2 regions of the Tateyamaria sp. GN1-10 genome follow, and region 2 is predicted to be linked to the other one. Evidence: riboswitches for the same ligand, from Rfam matches in the RefSeq annotation. Region 2 holds a riboswitch; the other holds the start of a gene.
What was found. Region 2 has a riboswitch for thiamine pyrophosphate ahead of thiM (hydroxyethylthiazole kinase). Riboswitches for the same ligand answer to the same signal wherever they lie in the genome.

Region 1 (8,644 bases), 2.1 Mb from region 2:
TCTGGATGGACGGCCAAATGGTCGACTGGCGTCAGGCGAACGTCCACATTCTGACCCATGCCATGCATTATGCATCCTCGGTGTTCGAGGGAGAGCGCGCCTATGATGGCAAGATCTTTCTCAGCCGGAAGCATTCCGAGCGCTTGCACTACTCGGCTGGTGAGCTGGATTTCCAGATCCCGTGGACTGTGGACGAGATCGAAGCTGCCAAGCAGGAAGTGCTGACTGTGAATGGCCTGACCGACGCCTATGTGCGGGCCGTGGCCTGGCGTGGCGCAGGCGAAGACATGGGTGTCGCGTCTGCCAAGAACCCTGTGCACCTGGCCATCGCGGCGTGGGAATGGGGCAACTACTATGGTGACGCCAAGTACAAGGGCGCGAAGATCGACATCGCCAAGTGGAAGCGCCCCTCGCCCGAGACTGCGCCCGTCCATGCCAAGGCGGCGGGTCTTTACATGATCTGCACCACGTCCAAGCATGCGGCAGAGGCCAAGGGATGTTCGGACGCGTTGTTCATGGATTACCGTGGTTATGTCGCGGAATGCACGGGTGCAAACATCTTCTTCGTCAAGGATGGCGAGGTGCACACGCCAAAGGCAGATGTGTTCCTGAACGGTCTGACACGGCAGACAGTTATCGGCATGTTGGAAGATCGCCAGATCAAGGTGCATGAACGTGTGATCATGCCCGAAGAACTGGAAGGGTTCGAGCAGTGCTGGCTGACCGGCACCGCCGCAGAAGTCACTCCGGTGGGCGAGATTGCAGACTACAACTTTGAAGTTGGTGCGATCACGCGCGAGATCTCGGAAGGCTACGAAAAAATGGTGCGCGCATAGCGTGGACTACGATGCCTTCGCGATCGAGTGGGAGGCCGCCTGGAACGCCCATGACCTTGATCGCATCCTTGCCCACTACAGCGAGGATGTGATCTTTCGCTCGACCAAGGCGATGCTCTTGGTGGGGTATGGCGAATTGCGGGGCAAGGTGGCGTTGCGCGACTATTGGAGCCGCGCGCTCGCCGCGCAACCTGTGTTGTCCTTTGTGGTCGTGGATGTGTTGCATGGGCATGGTATGCTGGTCATCACTTACCGCAACCAACGTGATGTACTGGCAGCAGAGACGTTGCGATTTGGGCCGGACGGCTTGGTGGTTGAGGCATCGGCATGTCACAGACCACAGGGGCGGGCCTAGCACTTAGGCGCATTCCCGCTCGTCACAAAACCTTGCCTGTTCTGTTACGTGTACGCCAATCGCACGTCACCCAAACCCTGTTGTCTGGCGACATTCGACCAACAGGGAGCTTAATAATGCCACTTATTCGTCCGACCCGCCGCGCCTTTCTGGCCACCACGACCGCATTCCTTGCCGCACCAGCGATCAGCCGTGCCGCCGATCGCCCGACATTCACCCATGGTGTTCAATCCGGCGATGTCGACACGACTTCGGGCATGATTTGGACCCGCACCGACCGCCCCGCCCGGATCGAGATGGAGGTGGCAACCACCGAAAGCTTTGCCAATGCGCGCCGCCTTGCGCCGATGGATGCGATCCCGGGCAGCGATATGTCGATCAAGCGCCTGGTCGATGGGCTGCCGTCGGATCAGGATATCTTCTACCGCTTCACCGCCATGGACCTGTCGGACATCAATGCGACCTCTGAACCGCTAGTCGGACGCTTTCGTACGGCGCCCGCGTCGCGCCGTGACATCCGCTTTGCGTGGTCGGGGGATACGGCCGGTCAGGGCTGGGGCATCGATGATGAGGGTATGCTGACCTATGCGACCATGGCCCGGCATGAGCCCGATTTCTTTATCCATTCCGGCGACACCGTCTATGCCGACGGACCGATGGAGGATTCGGTGGAAGAGGATGGGTCTGTGGTTTGGCAGAACACCACCCTGATCGATGCCAAGCGCAAGGTGGCCGAGACCCTGCAAGAGTTCCGCGACCAGTGGAAATACAACATGATGGACACGCATGTGCAGGCCCTGAACGCTTCTGTTCCGACCTTCATGCAGTGGGACGATCACGAGGTCACCAACAACTGGTCCGACAGTAAGGACCTGATGGGTGACGACCGGTACACCGAGAAATCGGTTCATGTCCTGCAGGCCCGAGCCACCCGTGCCTTCCACGAGATGACACCGCTGCGCATCACCCCGTCCGAGCCGAGCCGTGTCTATCGCAAGATCAGCTATGGCCCGATGCTCGATGTCTTCTTTCTTGATCTGCGCAGCTATCGCGGGCCGAACACGGCGACCCAGGGCGACACGCTGGACGACAGCACGCGTGTGATGGGGGCCGAGCAGATGGTGTGGCTGAAGCGCGAGTTGGCGAACAGTACGGCGACATGGAAGGTGATCGCCGCTGACCAGCCCATCGGGTTGATCGTATGGGATAACTTCCGCGAACAGGCCGGATCCGAAGGGATTGCGGATGGGACAAGCGCGGACCCCAAGGGGCGCGAGCTGGAGGTGGCCGAGTTATTGCGCTTCATCAAGACGGCGAACATTGCCAATACGGTGTGGTTCACCGCCGATGTGCACTACACCGCCGCGCACTATTACGACCCTAACAAGGCACAATTTAGTGATTTCGAGCCGTTTTGGGAGTTCGTATCGGGTCCGTTGCACGCAGGTACATTTGGCCCGAATGAACTGGATGGCACCTTTGGCCCCGAGGTGAAATTCGTGAAAGCCCCGACCGAGGAGCAGGGGGTGAACCTGCCGCCAAGCGCTGGTCTGCAATTTTTTGGCCTCGTGGATATTGATGGGGCGACCCAGGAGATGACGGTGCGCCTGATGGATCGCGCCGATACCGAGCTGTATAGCGTCACGCTGGAGCCGAAAGGCGTTCGCCTTTGAACCCGGGGTGCGCCGGGTGATCCGGCGCGCTATCCCTTGGGGTCGGTCACAGCCCGTGCGCGGTTGCGTCCGCCGCCAAGTTGCCGTTCGCGCCACAGGATGATGGCCCCGCCCAGCACAACCAGCGAGGCACCGATGACCGTTGCCGATGTGGGCAGTTCCGAGAAGATCACGTAGCCGATCAGAGCGGCGAATATCAGAGACGCATAGTCGAACGGTGCCAGCATAGAGGCCGCGCCAAAGCGGAAGCTGGATGTGACCAGAATTTGCGCGACGCCGCCAATCAGTCCCGCCCCGATCAGCAACATCAGGTCCAGTCGCGATGGAATGATCCACCCAAATGGCAGGCTGAACAGGCTGAGGACCGTCGCCGTCAGCGAGAAGTAGAAGACGATCGCCGCCGTATGCTCTGTCTTGACCAAGGTGCGGATGTGGATCTGTACCAGCGCCCGCAAGATGGACGCGCCCAGAACCATGAGCGCGCCGATGGTGCCTGCCGTGCCCGCAGCGCCCGGATCAACTGAGAGGCGTGGCCATATCACGATCATCACGCCCACCAGCCCCAGGGCGACGGCCGAGATTCGGAACAGGCGCACCCGTTCGCCCAGCATGATTGCCGCCAGAATGACCGTGAACATCGGCGTCGCATAGCCAATGGCCGTCACTTCGGGCAGCGGCAACAGGGCCAACCCGGCAAAGGTGAGGGCCATCGCGGTTGTTCCTAACAACCCGCGCCAGATGTGACCGGTCAGGTTCTTGGGGGTCAGGGCCTCGCGAGATCTCACCGGTGTTCCAGATCCACGCGATGATGATCGGCATGGCAAAGAGGGATCGGAAGAACACGGCCTGGCCTGCGGGCACGCTTTGCGTTGCCACCTTGATCATGGCCGCCATCACCATGAACAAAAACACCGCCATCAGCTTCAGGGCGATGGCAGTGCCGGGTTTGTTCTGAGTTGTGGGAGCTTTCATTTCCCCCGATCCTTGTCGGGTCGGGAGAAGATTGGCAAGCAATCAGTTCAGTTTGGCGACGCCAAGCGGCACGCTGAACTTTTCGCACCAGATATAGACTTCGTTGAACTCGGAGACGTCGATGCCTGCGGGAACAACGAAGGATTGAGCGCCGGTCAGGTTGCCCAGAACGCCCGAGTCGGTGTTGCCGTTGTAAAAGCCGTCTTTGCCCAGGCCGACACGCGGATCGGGCGCGCCGTCGAGGCTGAAGTCATCGCCCAACACGATGGTGTGGCTGCCGTCGGCGTTCTTGATCACTTCGACTGCGCCGGTGGTGATGTGGTCCGATGCGCCTGTGAACGTGCCGGTCGAGACGGCTTCGGCGGATGCGGGTGCTGCGGCAAAGCCAATGACGATCGCGAGGGTCAGGGCGAATGATTTGATTACGTTATACATGTTGATCTCCGTTCTGGACTGGTTAGTTCCCAACTGTTGGATAGCATTGGGAACTGAATGGTACAAAACACGAAGTCGTGAGTTCTGGACTATTTGGTTCCCAATGCTATATTGAGTGTCAGACACCGGAGACTTCACATGGCACGCCCCAGATCCTTTGATACAGATGACGCGCTTGAAAAGGCGATGCATGTCTTTTGGGCTCGCGGGTATGAAGGGGCATCATTGCCTGACCTTTTGGACGGCATGGGCCTGACGCGCGGGAGCCTTTACAAGGCATTCACCGACAAGAAGACACTCTTTCTACAGGTGCTGGCGCGGTATGAAAGCCAAGCTGTTCAGGAGGGGGTCGCCATGCTGAGCGATCCGTCCATCCCCAACGGTGCCGAGCGTATCATGTCCATGTTTCGGGGGTCATACCAGCGCGTGGTCGACGGTGATACGCGTGGTTGCCTGTTGTGCACGGCGGCCGCCGGGCCCAGCACTTATGATGACGAGATTGCCAAAGCGGTGTCCCATGGTCTTGGCGCGTTGCGCGACGGTATCTTTGTCGCTCTGGGCGCATCGCCGAAACATGCAACGCTCAACACCGCTGAACGGGGCGCGCTGGCCGACATGATCATCGCGCAATATGTCGGGTTGCGCACGATGGCGCGCGCGCGGATTGATCACGACACGCTGCACAATATCGTCCGCTCGGTTGGTGTGATGCTGGCCTAGCCGATGGATCCGCGCACGCTGCCCGTCTGACCGCGATCGAGCAGCAGGTGATCCAGGATCACACAGGCCATCATTGCCTCGCCCACTGGTACGGCCCGTATGCCAACACATGGGTCGTGACGACCCTTCGTGATGATTTCAGCCTCTTCGCCTGACTTGGTGATCGTCTTGCGGGTTTGCAGGATGGACGACGTTGGTTTGACCGCGAAGCGCACAATGATGTCCTGCCCGGTCGAGATGCCACCCAAGATGCCGCCCGCGTGGTTGGATGAGTATTCGGGGCCATCTGGACCCATGATGATCTCATCCGCATTCAGCTCGCCCGTCAGCATGGCGGCGGACATGCCTTCGCCAATCTCGACCCCTTTGACGGCATTAATACTCATCATGCCCGCAGCCAGATCAGTGTCTAACTTGCCATAAACCGGGGCCCCGAGGCCTGCGGGAACACCCCGCGCGACGACTTCGATAACCGCGCCAACGGACGAGCCGGATTTGCGCAAACCGTCCAGGTAGTCGGCCCATGTCTCTGCTGCCTTGGCGTCAGGCACCCAAAACGGGTTCTGGTCGATCTGGTCCCAGTCGAAGTGGTCCCGATCAATCTCGTGTGCGCCCATGCGGGTCATGTAGCCCTTGATTTCGATCCCGGGCACCAAGATGTCGAGGGCTGCCCGCGCCAACCCACCGGCGGCCACGCGAGCGGCTGTTTCGCGGGCCGAGGACCGACCACCACCACGATAGTCGCGGATGCCGTATTTCTGCCAGTAGGTGATGTCGGCATGGCCGGGGCGGAACTTCTCGGCGATATCGCCATAGTCCTTTGACCGTTGATCCGTGTTTTCGATCATCAGCTGCACTGGGGTGCCGGTTGTCTTGCCTTCGAACACACCTGACAGGATTTTCACCGCATCGGGTTCGCGCCGCTGGGTCGTGTATTTGTTCTGGCCCGGCTTACGCTTGTCCAGCCACTGTTGCAGCATAGCCTCGTCCACCTCGATGCCGGGCGGGCACCCATCGACCGTCGCGCCAAGCGCAAGCCCGTGGCTTTCGCCCCACGTGGTCACGCGGAAGAGATGGCCAAAACTGTTGATCGACATGGGACTGCTCCGACAAGGTTCACGGGGACATACGCCGCGCAGGATGCGATGCCAAGTCCGTTGAAAACCTGTTGTTTTGAACGCTGCAACATTCTAACAGGGCGATCCACGCAAAACCGATGGAGGCTGACATGGCAAAACGCATTGATCCCCAGGACCGTCCCTCCTTTCGAGGTGATCGCTAAACGCAGACGTTCGTTCCCGTCCGAGACCCGGGTCAAGACCGGTGATCGCATGGTGCATGGGCGATGTGGAACTTCGTGAAAAACTTGGCCGAAATGATCCCTGTCCGTGTGGATCGGGCAAGCGGTTCAAACGCTGTTGCCTGCGCAGTGGACGCTATGATGGCAGTTGGCGGGACCATTACTTTTAGAGAGCGTGATTGAAATGCAAGGGCGCTTGCTACCTGGCGGGCGCCCTCCTATACCTGCCAATACCTCGGGGTGCCTGGCGACAGGCTGAGATGCGCGATGCGAACCCGTTGAACCTGAACCGGTTAACACCGGCGGAGGGAAGGTTTGGCTTACCCCAAGACCCTTATCCCGCCGCCTCTGCATTGGAGGATGCGATGAAACACGCTTTGACATTGGCCGCTGCGCTGGGCGCCACGACTGCGCTGGCCGACACCCCTGTTCTGACTGTTTATGCAGGCGATTATTTTACGTCCGAATGGGGCCCTGGTCCCATCATCGAGACGGAGTTTGAAAAGATCTGCGCCTGTGATCTGGAATGGTCGACCGGTGACCTGGTGCCGCGTTTGTTGCTGGAAGGCGAGCGGACCAAGGCGGATGTGGTCATTGGACTGACATCGGACGTGACGGCCAAGGCGCGGGCAACCGGGTTGTTCGCGCCGCATGGGCAGGACAACAGTGCCCTGACGTTGCCGATTGAGTGGTCCGATGACACCTTCCTGCCCTTCAACTACGGGCACACGGCGTTCATCTACAACGAGACCACGATGGACGCGCCACCCGCCAGTTTCGATGCGCTGCTGGATCTGCCCGATGATGTGAAGATCGTCATTCAGGATCCGCGCACGTCCATCTCCGGTTTGGCCCTCGTGCTGTGGGTGCAGTCGGTCTATGGCGACCGCTCGGCTGAAGTGTGGGAATCGCTGTCGGACAATATCCTGACCGTGACCAAGGATTGGTCGGCCTCCTACGGCCTGTTCACGGATGGTGAGGCGGACATGGTGCTGAGCTACACCACATCACCCGCCTACCACATGTTTGCCGAAGAGGATTTCACCAAGAAGGCGGCGATCTTCCCCGAAGGTCACTATTTCATGGTCGAAACCGTGGGCAAGATTGCGGACACCGATCAGCCCGAGCTGGCGGACCAGTTCCTGGCCTTTGTGATGTCGCGCGACTTCCAGACTATCATTCCGACGGCCAACTGGTCGTTGCCATCGGCGCTGCCGCAGGCGGATTGGCCCGAAGGATGGTCCGAATTGCCGCTGCCCGAGAAGGTTCTGTTCTACTCGGAAACCGAAGCGGCGGACCTGCAAGCGGACGCGATTGAGACATGGCGCGCCGCGCTCAGCCAATAAGCCCATGGCTTGGCATCACTGCAGCGGCCTTCGTCGTCGCGGTGGTGATTGCCGCCTTTGTCGGCATCAGCCAGCGGATTGAAGCCACCACCGGCCTGCGCGCTGCCGAGTGGCAGGCGGTGCGCTTTACCGTCTGGCAGGCCTTCCTGTCAGCGCTGATTTCCGTTCTGTTGGCCGTGCCGGTGGCGCGGGCGCTCGCGCGACGGCGGGTGCCGGGCCATACCCTGTTGGTGACGTTGCTGGGCGCGCCGTTCATTCTGCCGGTGATTGTCGCCGTATTGGGCCTGCTGGCCATCTTTGGCCGCAATGGGTGGCTGAACACGGGGCTTGGCCTGCTGGGATTGCCGGAGGTGTCGATCTATGGCGCGCATGGTGTTGTACTGGCTCATGTGTTCTTCAACATGCCCCTTGCCACGCGCCTGATCTTGCAGGGCTGGCAGTCTGTCCCGGCCGAGCAGTTCCGCATGGTGGGGCAGCTTGGTCTGTCGCCGCGCATGGTGTTTCGCATCATTGAATGGCCGATCCTGCGGCAGGTGGTGCCGGGGGCCTTTGCCCTGATCTTTGTCATTTGTCTGACCAGTTTTGCGGTTGCGCTGACCCTTGGGGGTGGACCGCGGGCGACGACCATCGAACTCGCTATCTATCAGGCGTTCAAGTTTGATTTCGACCTTGGGCGCGCGGCGGTGCTGAGCCTTTTGCAACTGGCTGTGGCGGGCGCTGCGGCCGTTCTGGCCCTTTGGATATTGCCGCCCATTGCACTGCAAGCCGGGCGCGACCGGGCGGTGCGCCGGTGGGATGCGCCCAGCCCATGGGGGGATGCGTTCTGGATCACACTTGCCGCCGGGTTCCTGTTGCTGCCGCTTTTGTCCATTGCGCTGTCCGGCCTAGTGGGCCTGTTTTACATGCCCCTTTCCGTGCTGAGTGCCACATGGACGACGATCTGGGTCGCTTGTGTCAGTACCCTTGTATTGCTTGTTCTGGCGCTGCCAATGGCCGCGTGGCTGGCG
Region 2 (8,644 bases):
CTCTTTTCTGGGTGATTGATGATGTATTGTGTCGCCTTTTCCGTGGCAGCCAGGAAACGCTGGATCTGGTCAGAATTCATTGTGCCCGGGTTGGCGATGTAGATCAGTTCATCGTAAGGCGGCAGCCCTTCTTCCTCGACGTAGAAGCAGCGGCCGGGTACGCCTTCGATATCCATCTGGTTCAGTTCAAAATTGCGGAATGCGCCGATGACTGCGTCCACCTGACCTGACATCAAAGATGGTGATAGTGACCAGTTCACGTTGATCAGTTCGACATCGTCCAAGCTTAGTCCATGGGTGTTCAATACATGACCCAAAACGGCTTCTTCTACACCGCCGACGGAAAAGCCCACCTTGCGCCCTTCGAGATCGGCTGGCGACGCGATTGGACCGTCATCAAGTACCAAAAGGCAATTTAGCGGTGTTGCGACCAGCGTACCGACACGTTGTAAAGGCAGTCCTTCGTGAATTTGCAGGTGTAGCTGAGGTTGATACGAAATCGCCATGTCAGCTTGACCAGCTGCTACAAGCTTTGGTGGATCAGACGGATTGGCAGGGGCAATGATCTCAACCTCCAAATCCACGTCTGCGAAGAAACCTTTCTCTTGTGCAACGATCACCGGTCCATGGTCGGGGTTTACAAACCAGTCCAGCAGTAGGGTCATTTTATCTTGGGCCCAAAGTGGCGTTGCGCAGATCGACAGGGCGACTGCGAGGGCAATCGGTTTCATGCGTGAGTTCCTTCCACGTCGGCGTAGAAAGCCGTGAAATGGTGTGTTGGCCCGTGTCCGTGTCCGACCGCAAGGTCATCTGCACGCGCAATGGCGCTGGTGACGTAGCTTTTGGCAGCTGTGACCGCAGCGGGGAGGTCTTGCCCCTTGGCCAGCTGCGCTGCCAATGCCGAAGACAGCGTGCACCCCGTCCCGTGGGTGTTCCGGGTCTTTGTTCTAGGGCTTTCAAACCACCTGACATCTTGGCCTGTGACGAGACAATCGGGGCTGTCGGGGCCGTCAAGATGGCCACCTTTCACTAAAACTGCGCCCGGTCCGCATTGGATCAAGGCACGGCCTTGCGCTTCCATTTCGGTCCGCGTGGCTGCTGTTTTGGTTCCCAATAGATGCGCTGCTTCTGGCAAGTTGGGGGTTAACAGCGTCGCCCGTGGCAACAGTTGATTCCGGACAACGTCCACAGCGTCGGCCTGAAGAAGCTCGGCGCCGCCCTTGGCAATCATGACAGGGTCAACGACGACCGGAGCCTTACAGGTGTCAAGCGTGGTCACAACGGCTTGGGCGATCTCTGCATTTGCGATCATCCCAATTTTCACGGCATCCACTCGAATATCGGTGAAGATCGCGTTGATTTGAGCCATGACGAAGTCTGGTGGTACGAGATGAATGCCGGTGACACCTCGTGTGTTTTGCGCCGTCAAAGCCGTCAGCGCTGCCATTGCAAATGCGCCATTTGCGGATATTGCTTTGATATCCGCTTGAACACCCGCGCCACCGGACGGATCCGACCCCGCGATACTCAGGACATTGGGTATCATAATTTTGCCTCCGTTTCTGCGAAAGCGCGCGCAGCGGCTGTCGCATCCGGTTGACCACAAATGGCGGAAACCACAGCCAGCCCATCGGCGCCGCTTTCAAGAACTGCACGCTGGTGTTTTGCCTTCAGCCCGCCGATCGCGACGTTGGGTAGTGGAGACTGTGCGACCAATCCCTCCAAGCCATCAAAGCCGATTGGTTGCTTGTGATCAGCCTTGGTTGTCGTGCCAAAGACAGGACCAAGCCCGAGATAATCCACGACTGCGGGATTGACCGCGTGCACGGCTTGGGCATTCTCACAAGAGAGCCCAAGTATTTTATCCGGCCCCAGCATCGCGCGTGCGTCAGCGGCTGATATGTCGCCCTGACCGACATGAGCCCCATCCACATCCGCTGCAACCGCAGCCTCGACGTCATCGTTGATGACCAGAGGGACGCCCGTGCCAGACAGGACGTCCCTCAACGCGCGTGCCATGTCGATGCGGGCCGCGGTTGTCGCATGCTTGTTGCGCAGCTGAACCATCGTGACGCCGCCGTCCACGGCCTGTCGCACCGTGTTCTCCAAACCCGCATCGCGACAAAGCTGCGGATCGGTCACGAGGTACAGACGCAAGCGCGGCCGAAGATCCCGTATCATGTGACGGCCCCCGCCAAGTCGGCAGGCTGAGTAGCTGCCAGCGCATCAAGGAAATGAATTTGAAAGCTGCCAGGGCCCTGTGCCTTCGACGCGGCTTGTGATCCGGCAACTTTGAAATGCGACAAAGCGCCGACGGCTGCATCGTATGCGGGACCTGCTGCAGCATATGCACCCATCAGCGCGGTCTGAGCGCATCCCAAAGCAGTGACCTTGGGCATGATCGGCGAGCCACCATGAACCTGGGCCGACTGAGAGCCATCGGTTACGAAATCAGTCGGACCGGTTACGGCAATTACTGCGTCATATCTTTCAGCGAGGTTTTGCGCTGCGCCTTTTGCAGCTTCGACCGCATCCCCACTGTCAGCCCCTTTGCCAGCGCCGGACTCTCCGGCAAGTGCCAGTATCTCGGATGCATTTCCGCGAATGATGGTTGGACGTAACGCCAGCAAATCCTGGGCGACGGCCTTGCGATATCCACTGACGAAATGCGCAACAGGGTCGAACACCCATGGTATGTTACTGTCATTGGCCAATTGTGCGGCCGCCAGCATGCTTGCCACCCAAGACGTGGAAAGCGTTCCTATGTTGATCGTCACGGCCGCGCATACTGGTGTGAAATCCGCAATCTCTTCCGGAGCGTGCACCATTGCCGGTGATGCGCCCGCAGCGAGAACAACATTCGCGGCAACGTTCATCGCGACATAATTGGTGATGCAGTGCACCAGAGGGTTCTTATCGCGAAGGGGCGTCAATACGTCTTGGTAAGCCATAGTGTCTCCGTTTTCGCAGACGAAAATGGAGACGTGTCACCTATTGTTGAGTGACCTGCGACCTCCCTCCGCCAGCATTATCTGGTTCAGGTTCAAAGGGTACGTCTCAGCTTTGCAGCGCCCCTGGCACTGCGAGGTGTAGAACGGTGAGATTACGTAGTCAAACAAGATCGGACGCCATTGTGAATGGCCCAGACACGGGGCGTTGATTTACAGCAAGCCTCAGTTCTCGTCCGCTGTGCCCACTTGATGCCACCGCCGTGATCTGCTTGTTCGACCCTGACCGTGCGCAGCTTTTAACCGAGTTTATTGACGAGCCGCGCTTGCGATGTTGTTCTCTTGCAAAAGCATTTTTCAGAGTCCACTTACGACGGTGAGTTGACCGTTCCCTTGGCAGAACTAAAATTTTACAGGCGTTTACAAAACGTCTTGCAGGCTTTGCGCAAGCTTCTCGACCAACTCGTCGATCTGTGCCTCGGTGCAAATGTAGGGCGGTGCCAGCAAGATGTGGTCGCCGTGTTTGCCATCGATTGTGCCGCCGTTGGGATAACAGATTAACCCATTCTCCATCGCCTTTGCCTTGACGGACTTTGCCAGGCCTTTTTCAGGTGCGAAAGGAGCCTTTGTGTCCTTGTCTTTGACAAGTTCCAACGCGCGAAACATGCCGCGCCCACGGATATCGCCGACGTGCTGGTGTTGACCGAATTCCGCGTTGAGTGACTGCTCGAGGTAACGACCCATTGTCGCAGAACGTTTGGTCAGACCTCCTGCCGTCAGCTTGTTTACGACGGCATTTGCCGCAGCGCAGGCAATTGGGTGGCCAAGATAGGTGTGCCCGTGTTGGAAGAAGCCGCTTCCTTGCTTAATAGCATCGTGAATTGCCTCTGAGCATAGCATTGCACCAATGGGTTGATATCCGCTGCCCAGACCTTTCGCGATTGCAACGATGTCAGGGCGGACATGTTCCTGTTCACAGGCAAAGAAGGTGCCGGTTCTGCCCATGCCGCACATCACTTCATCAAGTATTAAAAGCACGCCATACTTGTCACAGATTTCGCGAACGCGTTTGAAATAGCCTGAGGCAGGGGGAACAGCACCGGCTGTTGCACCGACAACCGGTTCCGCGATGAAGGCAACGACGGTTTCAGGACCGAGGCGCAAGATTTCATCCTCCAACTCGTTTGCCGCGCGCAGCGCGTAGTCGCGTTCGGTCTCTCCGGCTTCTTGGAAGCGATAGGCATAGCAAGGTGCGATGTGGGATGCAGACACCATGATCGGGTCAAAGGGCGCGCGTCGCCGCATGTTACCACCGGTTCCAAGTGCGCCCAGAGTGTTCCCGTGATAGCTCTGACGTCGGGCAATGAAACGCTTTCGTTCCGGCTGGCCAATTTCGAGCATGTATTGACGCGCGAGTTTGAGTGCCGCTTCAACTGCCTCGGAACCGCCTGAAACGATGTACACTTTTTCAATCCCTTCAGGGGCGTGAGCTACGAGGCGCGTGGCCAATGTTTCAGCAGGTTCTGATGTTAAAAAACCCGTATGCGCGAACTCCAACTTCCTCATCTGGTCAGCCATCGCAGCGATGACATCTTTGTCCCCGTGACCAAGGCACGAAACGGCTGCACCTCCTGATCCGTCTAGATAAGATTTCCCATTTGAATCATAGAGATATATTCCTTCGCCGCGCACTGCGACAGGTAGGGTGGTATTCGAATTCCGCGAAAAAACATGCGACATGGCTGATCCAGTGGCGTTCATTGGGTGCAGCGACTGAAACAGATGACCCATTCATTGACAATGACTGAAACAATAGAAACACTTTCGGCATGTCCTGAGGGGGTCCATTTGGATTCGACATTTGAAACACGGCTTTCCGATCGATACAGCGATCTGAGCTATACGCTTCGCCAGGCGGCAGATTATCTTGCCAATAACCCGGTGGATGTCGCGTCGCGAACTCTGCGAACTGTGTCTCGTGAAAGTGGTGTTTCACCTGCAGCGTTTTCGCGCTTGGCCCGCGCTTTGGATTACGCAGACTTCGAAGAACTTCGCGAAGAGATGCGCACGAAGATCGGGCGAAGTGTGAACAACTTTGCTGAACGTGCGGAAAGGCTGCATAGCGAACATCAGGAAGGGCGCGCAAGTTTCGTGGATGCTCATCTCGCGGCGTGCCAATCCAACTTGCAGACGTTCGTAGAAAGCCTGGATCGCAGGGCACTTGAAGGTACCGTGGATCGAGTGGCTGCTGCACGCAAGGTGATGTTGTTGGGGGCACTAGGGTCGACAGGGGTCGTGGAATACCTGTCCTATATGGCAAGCTTCTGTGTGGACAACTGGATGATGGCGAGCCGCATGGGCGCATCTTTAGGTGGCGGGATGGCTGGCTTGGATGAACGCGATGCATTGATAATCGTGACAAAGCCGCCATTTTCGGAACGCGCTATTCAAGCGGCTGCACTCGCGCAACAGCAGGGTGTTTATGTTGTTTTGATCACTGACACGCACCGTTGTCCGGAGCTGAAACACGCATCGGTCAGTTTTGTCGTACCGACAGACAGCCCTCACTTTTATTCATCCTACGTGGTGACAATGTTTCTGGTCGAAGCCATCATCGGGGTTTTGGTGAGCCGAACAGGACCGGCAGCACGGACACGAATTGCCGAGGTGGAAGCGGCCAACAGGGTGCTTGCCGAGGTTTGGGATCAATGATCAAATTGCTGAATATCAATCAAAGGGAGAACAGAATGTTCAATAAATTCAAGATTATGTCGGTCGGTGTTGCGGTTGCAACATTAACGGCACCCGCCGCAACTGCGGAAGAGTTCATTACAATCGGCACGGGCGGTGTGACGGGCGTGTACTACCCGACAGGTGGCGCAATTTGCCGCCTCGTGAATAAGGGGCGTCGCGATCACGGCGTGCGTTGCTCGGTCGAGTCGACCGGTGGTTCTGTCTACAACATCAACACAATTCGCGAAGGTGAGCTGGAGTTTGGTGTGGCGCAATCCGACTGGCAGTACCACGCGTTTAATGGATCATCACGCTTTGAAGAAGCCGGTGCTTTTGAAGGCCTCCGCGCCGTGTTCTCGGTCCACCCAGAGCCCTTTACCGTTGTTGCACGGGCAGATTCCGGCATCTCGACAATCGCAGACCTGAAGGGCAAGCGCGTGAACATCGGTAACCCCGGTTCCGGTCAGCGCGGCACAATGGAAGTGCTTATGGAGGCGCTCGGTTGGACCACGGATGATTTCGCTTTGGCGACAGAGCTGAAAGCTGCAGAGCAATCTGCAGCCCTGTGTGACAATCAAATTGACGCGATGGTCTATACTGTCGGTCACCCTTCCGGGTCGATCCAAGAGGCAACAACCGCCTGCGACTCCGTCCTCGTCGAAGTAGCTGGCGATGCCGTGGACATGCTGGTTGAACAGAACTCGTTCTACCGAACAGCGACCATCCCCGGTGGGATGTATCGTGGCAATGATAACGACACCATGACCTTTGGCGTTGGCGCGACATTCGTGTCGTCCGCAGATGTATCCGAAGACGTGGTCTACACTCTGGTGAGTTCTGTCTTCGAAAACATTGATGACTTCAAAGGGTTGCACCCTGCATTTGCAAACTTGGTGCCAGAAGAGATGGCATCGGCGGGTCTGTCCGCACCGCTGCATGATGGCGCTGCAAAGTACTATCGTGAACAAGGCTGGGTCGAATAAGACCACCTGTCTATTTTGTGACCAAGGGCGTTTCGGCGCCCTTGGTTCCCTAATCCGCCGAAAGAGCGGGACGCCGGCACAAGCCATCACATGACGGGGACACCATGACACAGACCGACAACCGCACACTCAGCGAACAAGAGCTTCAGGAACTGGTTGCGGCCAGCGACAGCGGAGCCCGCAGCCCTACGGGCGCAATTGGAACGGCCATCGCGGTGGTAGCCTTGGTTTGGTCGGTTTTTCAGGTCCTGTTGGCATCACCTGCCGCGCCCTACATTTTGCCCGGCGATTTGATCAACAACTCTCGTCAGATACACTTGGCCTTTGCCGTCTTCCTTGCAGCGATGGCTTACCCTCTTTTCAAGTCCTCGCCACGGCATCGCATACCGTGGTACGACTGGGTTCTTGGTCTGGGAGGCGCGTTCCTCGCGCTTTACGGCTATTTTTTCTATGAGAAAATCGTGGCTGCTGGTGGCCTTGCCGATGCCGCAGACGCCAATTTCGCTCTCGCGGGCCTGACACTGCTCTTCATTGCGGCCTACCGCACGCTTGGACCGGTGATGGTCATCCTCGCCATTGTCTTTTTGTGTTATGTTTTCTTTGGATCTTCAGAATGGGTGCCAGATCAGATTCGATGGGCCGGTGCGTCGCTGCGCAAAGCGATGAGCCATATGTGGATCACCTCCGAGGGCGTCTTCGGCATTGCGCTGGGTGTATCGACAAAGTTCGTTTTCCTCTTCGTTCTCTTCGGCGCGCTGCTCGATAAGGCCGGGGCAGGGAACTACTTTATCAAGATGGCGTTTGGCGCCCTGGGGCACTTGCGCGGCGGCCCGGCAAAGGCGGCTGTTGTGGGATCGGCCGCGACTGGGCTGATCTCGGGCTCTTCGATTGCCAATGTCGTAACCACCGGAACGTTCACCATACCGCTGATGAAACGCGTTGGCTTTAGCGCGGAAAAAGCCGGGTCAGTCGAAGTCGCATCCTCTGTAAACGGTCAAATCATGCCACCTGTTATGGGCGCGGCTGCGTTCCTGATGGTTGAATACGTAGGCATTTCATATGTCGAGGTGATCACGCACGCCTTCTTGCCTGCTGTCATCAGCTATATCGCGCTCGTCTACATTGTTCATTTGGAAGCTGTTAAAAACAACATGCCGACAATCGGCAACAAGGTCGTCAGCATGGGTCGGACAATCGGCGGCATGTTTGCCTTTTTTGCCGGTTTCGCTGTTCTTTGTTACGCGACGCAGTATCCGGTCGGTTGGGTCGTTTCGCTCTTCCCGTCTGGGTCCGGTTGGATTTTGGCTGCGCTGCTGGGGCTAATTTATGTCGCCTTGGTCTATCTCGCGGCGCAGGTTCCCGATCTTGAGCCGGACGATCCCAATGCCGAGGTCGTGGAGTTGCCCGAGGTCGCGAGGATTTATAAGTCGGGGCTGTATTACCTGCTGCCCATCATCGTTTTGGTCTATTTCCTGATGATCGAAAGGAAATCGCCTGGCTTGTCTGCCTTCTGGGCGACGTTCCTGCTGTTTGGGATTTTGCTCACGCAAAAGACGCTCAAGGCGATGTTCCGAGGTGAAGACAATTCGATTGGTCGGCTGCGAGATGGTGTCATTGATCTGATCGAGGGGATGATCGACGGCGCACGCAACATGATCGGTATCGGTCTTGCAACAGCAACTGCCGGTATCATTGTTGGTACGGTGTCGCTGACGGGCATCGGTCAGGTAATGGCAGATTTCGTCGAGTTTCTGTCAGGTGGCAATCTGATCCTGATGCTTATCTTCGTTGCGATCCTGTCCCTTATACTCGGGATGGGTCTGCCCACGACGGCTAACTATATCGTCGTGAGCTCGCTCATGGTTGCGGTTGTGGTCGAACTGGGCGCGCAGTCGGGACTGATTGTGCCGCTCATCGCGGTCCACCTCTTCGTATTCTACTTCGGGATCATGGCGGATGTTACGCCACCTGTTGGATTGG

Region 1: linked by a shared signal. The riboswitch ahead of ACZ1HN_RS04230 (thiamine ABC transporter substrate-binding protein) and the one ahead of thiM (hydroxyethylthiazole kinase) in region 2 are both predicted to bind thiamine pyrophosphate.

The regions. Positions count from the first base shown of each region.
Region 1 is NZ_JBVFUR010000004.1:471,083-479,726, forward strand. Features, by position in the region: gene ACZ1HN_RS04185 (branched-chain amino acid aminotransferase) at 1-836, shown strand, start outside; gene ACZ1HN_RS04190 (nuclear transport factor 2 family protein) at 838-1,191, shown strand; gene ACZ1HN_RS04195 (alkaline phosphatase D family protein) at 1,308-2,864, shown strand; gene ACZ1HN_RS04200 (DMT family transporter) at 2,894-3,649, opposite strand; gene ACZ1HN_RS04205 (hypothetical protein) at 3,652-3,819, shown strand; gene ACZ1HN_RS04210 (DM13 domain-containing protein) at 3,879-4,271, opposite strand; gene ACZ1HN_RS04215 (TetR/AcrR family transcriptional regulator) at 4,410-4,991, shown strand; gene aroC (chorismate synthase) at 4,988-6,088, opposite strand; gene ACZ1HN_RS04225 (SEC-C metal-binding domain-containing protein) at 6,330-6,461, shown strand; TPP riboswitch at 6,518-6,619, shown strand; gene ACZ1HN_RS04230 (thiamine ABC transporter substrate-binding protein) at 6,657-7,637, shown strand; gene ACZ1HN_RS04235 (thiamine/thiamine pyrophosphate ABC transporter permease ThiP) at 7,613-8,644, shown strand, end outside.
Region 2 is NZ_JBVFUR010000004.1:2,544,168-2,552,811, reverse strand. Features, by position in the region: gene ACZ1HN_RS14520 (ABC transporter substrate-binding protein) at 1-731, opposite strand, end outside; gene thiD (bifunctional hydroxymethylpyrimidine kinase/phosphomethylpyrimidine kinase) at 728-1,546, opposite strand; gene thiE (thiamine phosphate synthase) at 1,543-2,181, opposite strand; gene thiM (hydroxyethylthiazole kinase) at 2,178-2,951, opposite strand; TPP riboswitch at 2,997-3,086, opposite strand; gene ACZ1HN_RS14500 (aspartate aminotransferase family protein) at 3,369-4,688, opposite strand; gene ACZ1HN_RS14495 (MurR/RpiR family transcriptional regulator) at 4,797-5,660, shown strand; gene ACZ1HN_RS14490 (TAXI family TRAP transporter solute-binding subunit) at 5,696-6,664, shown strand; gene ACZ1HN_RS14485 (TRAP transporter permease) at 6,769-8,644, shown strand, end outside.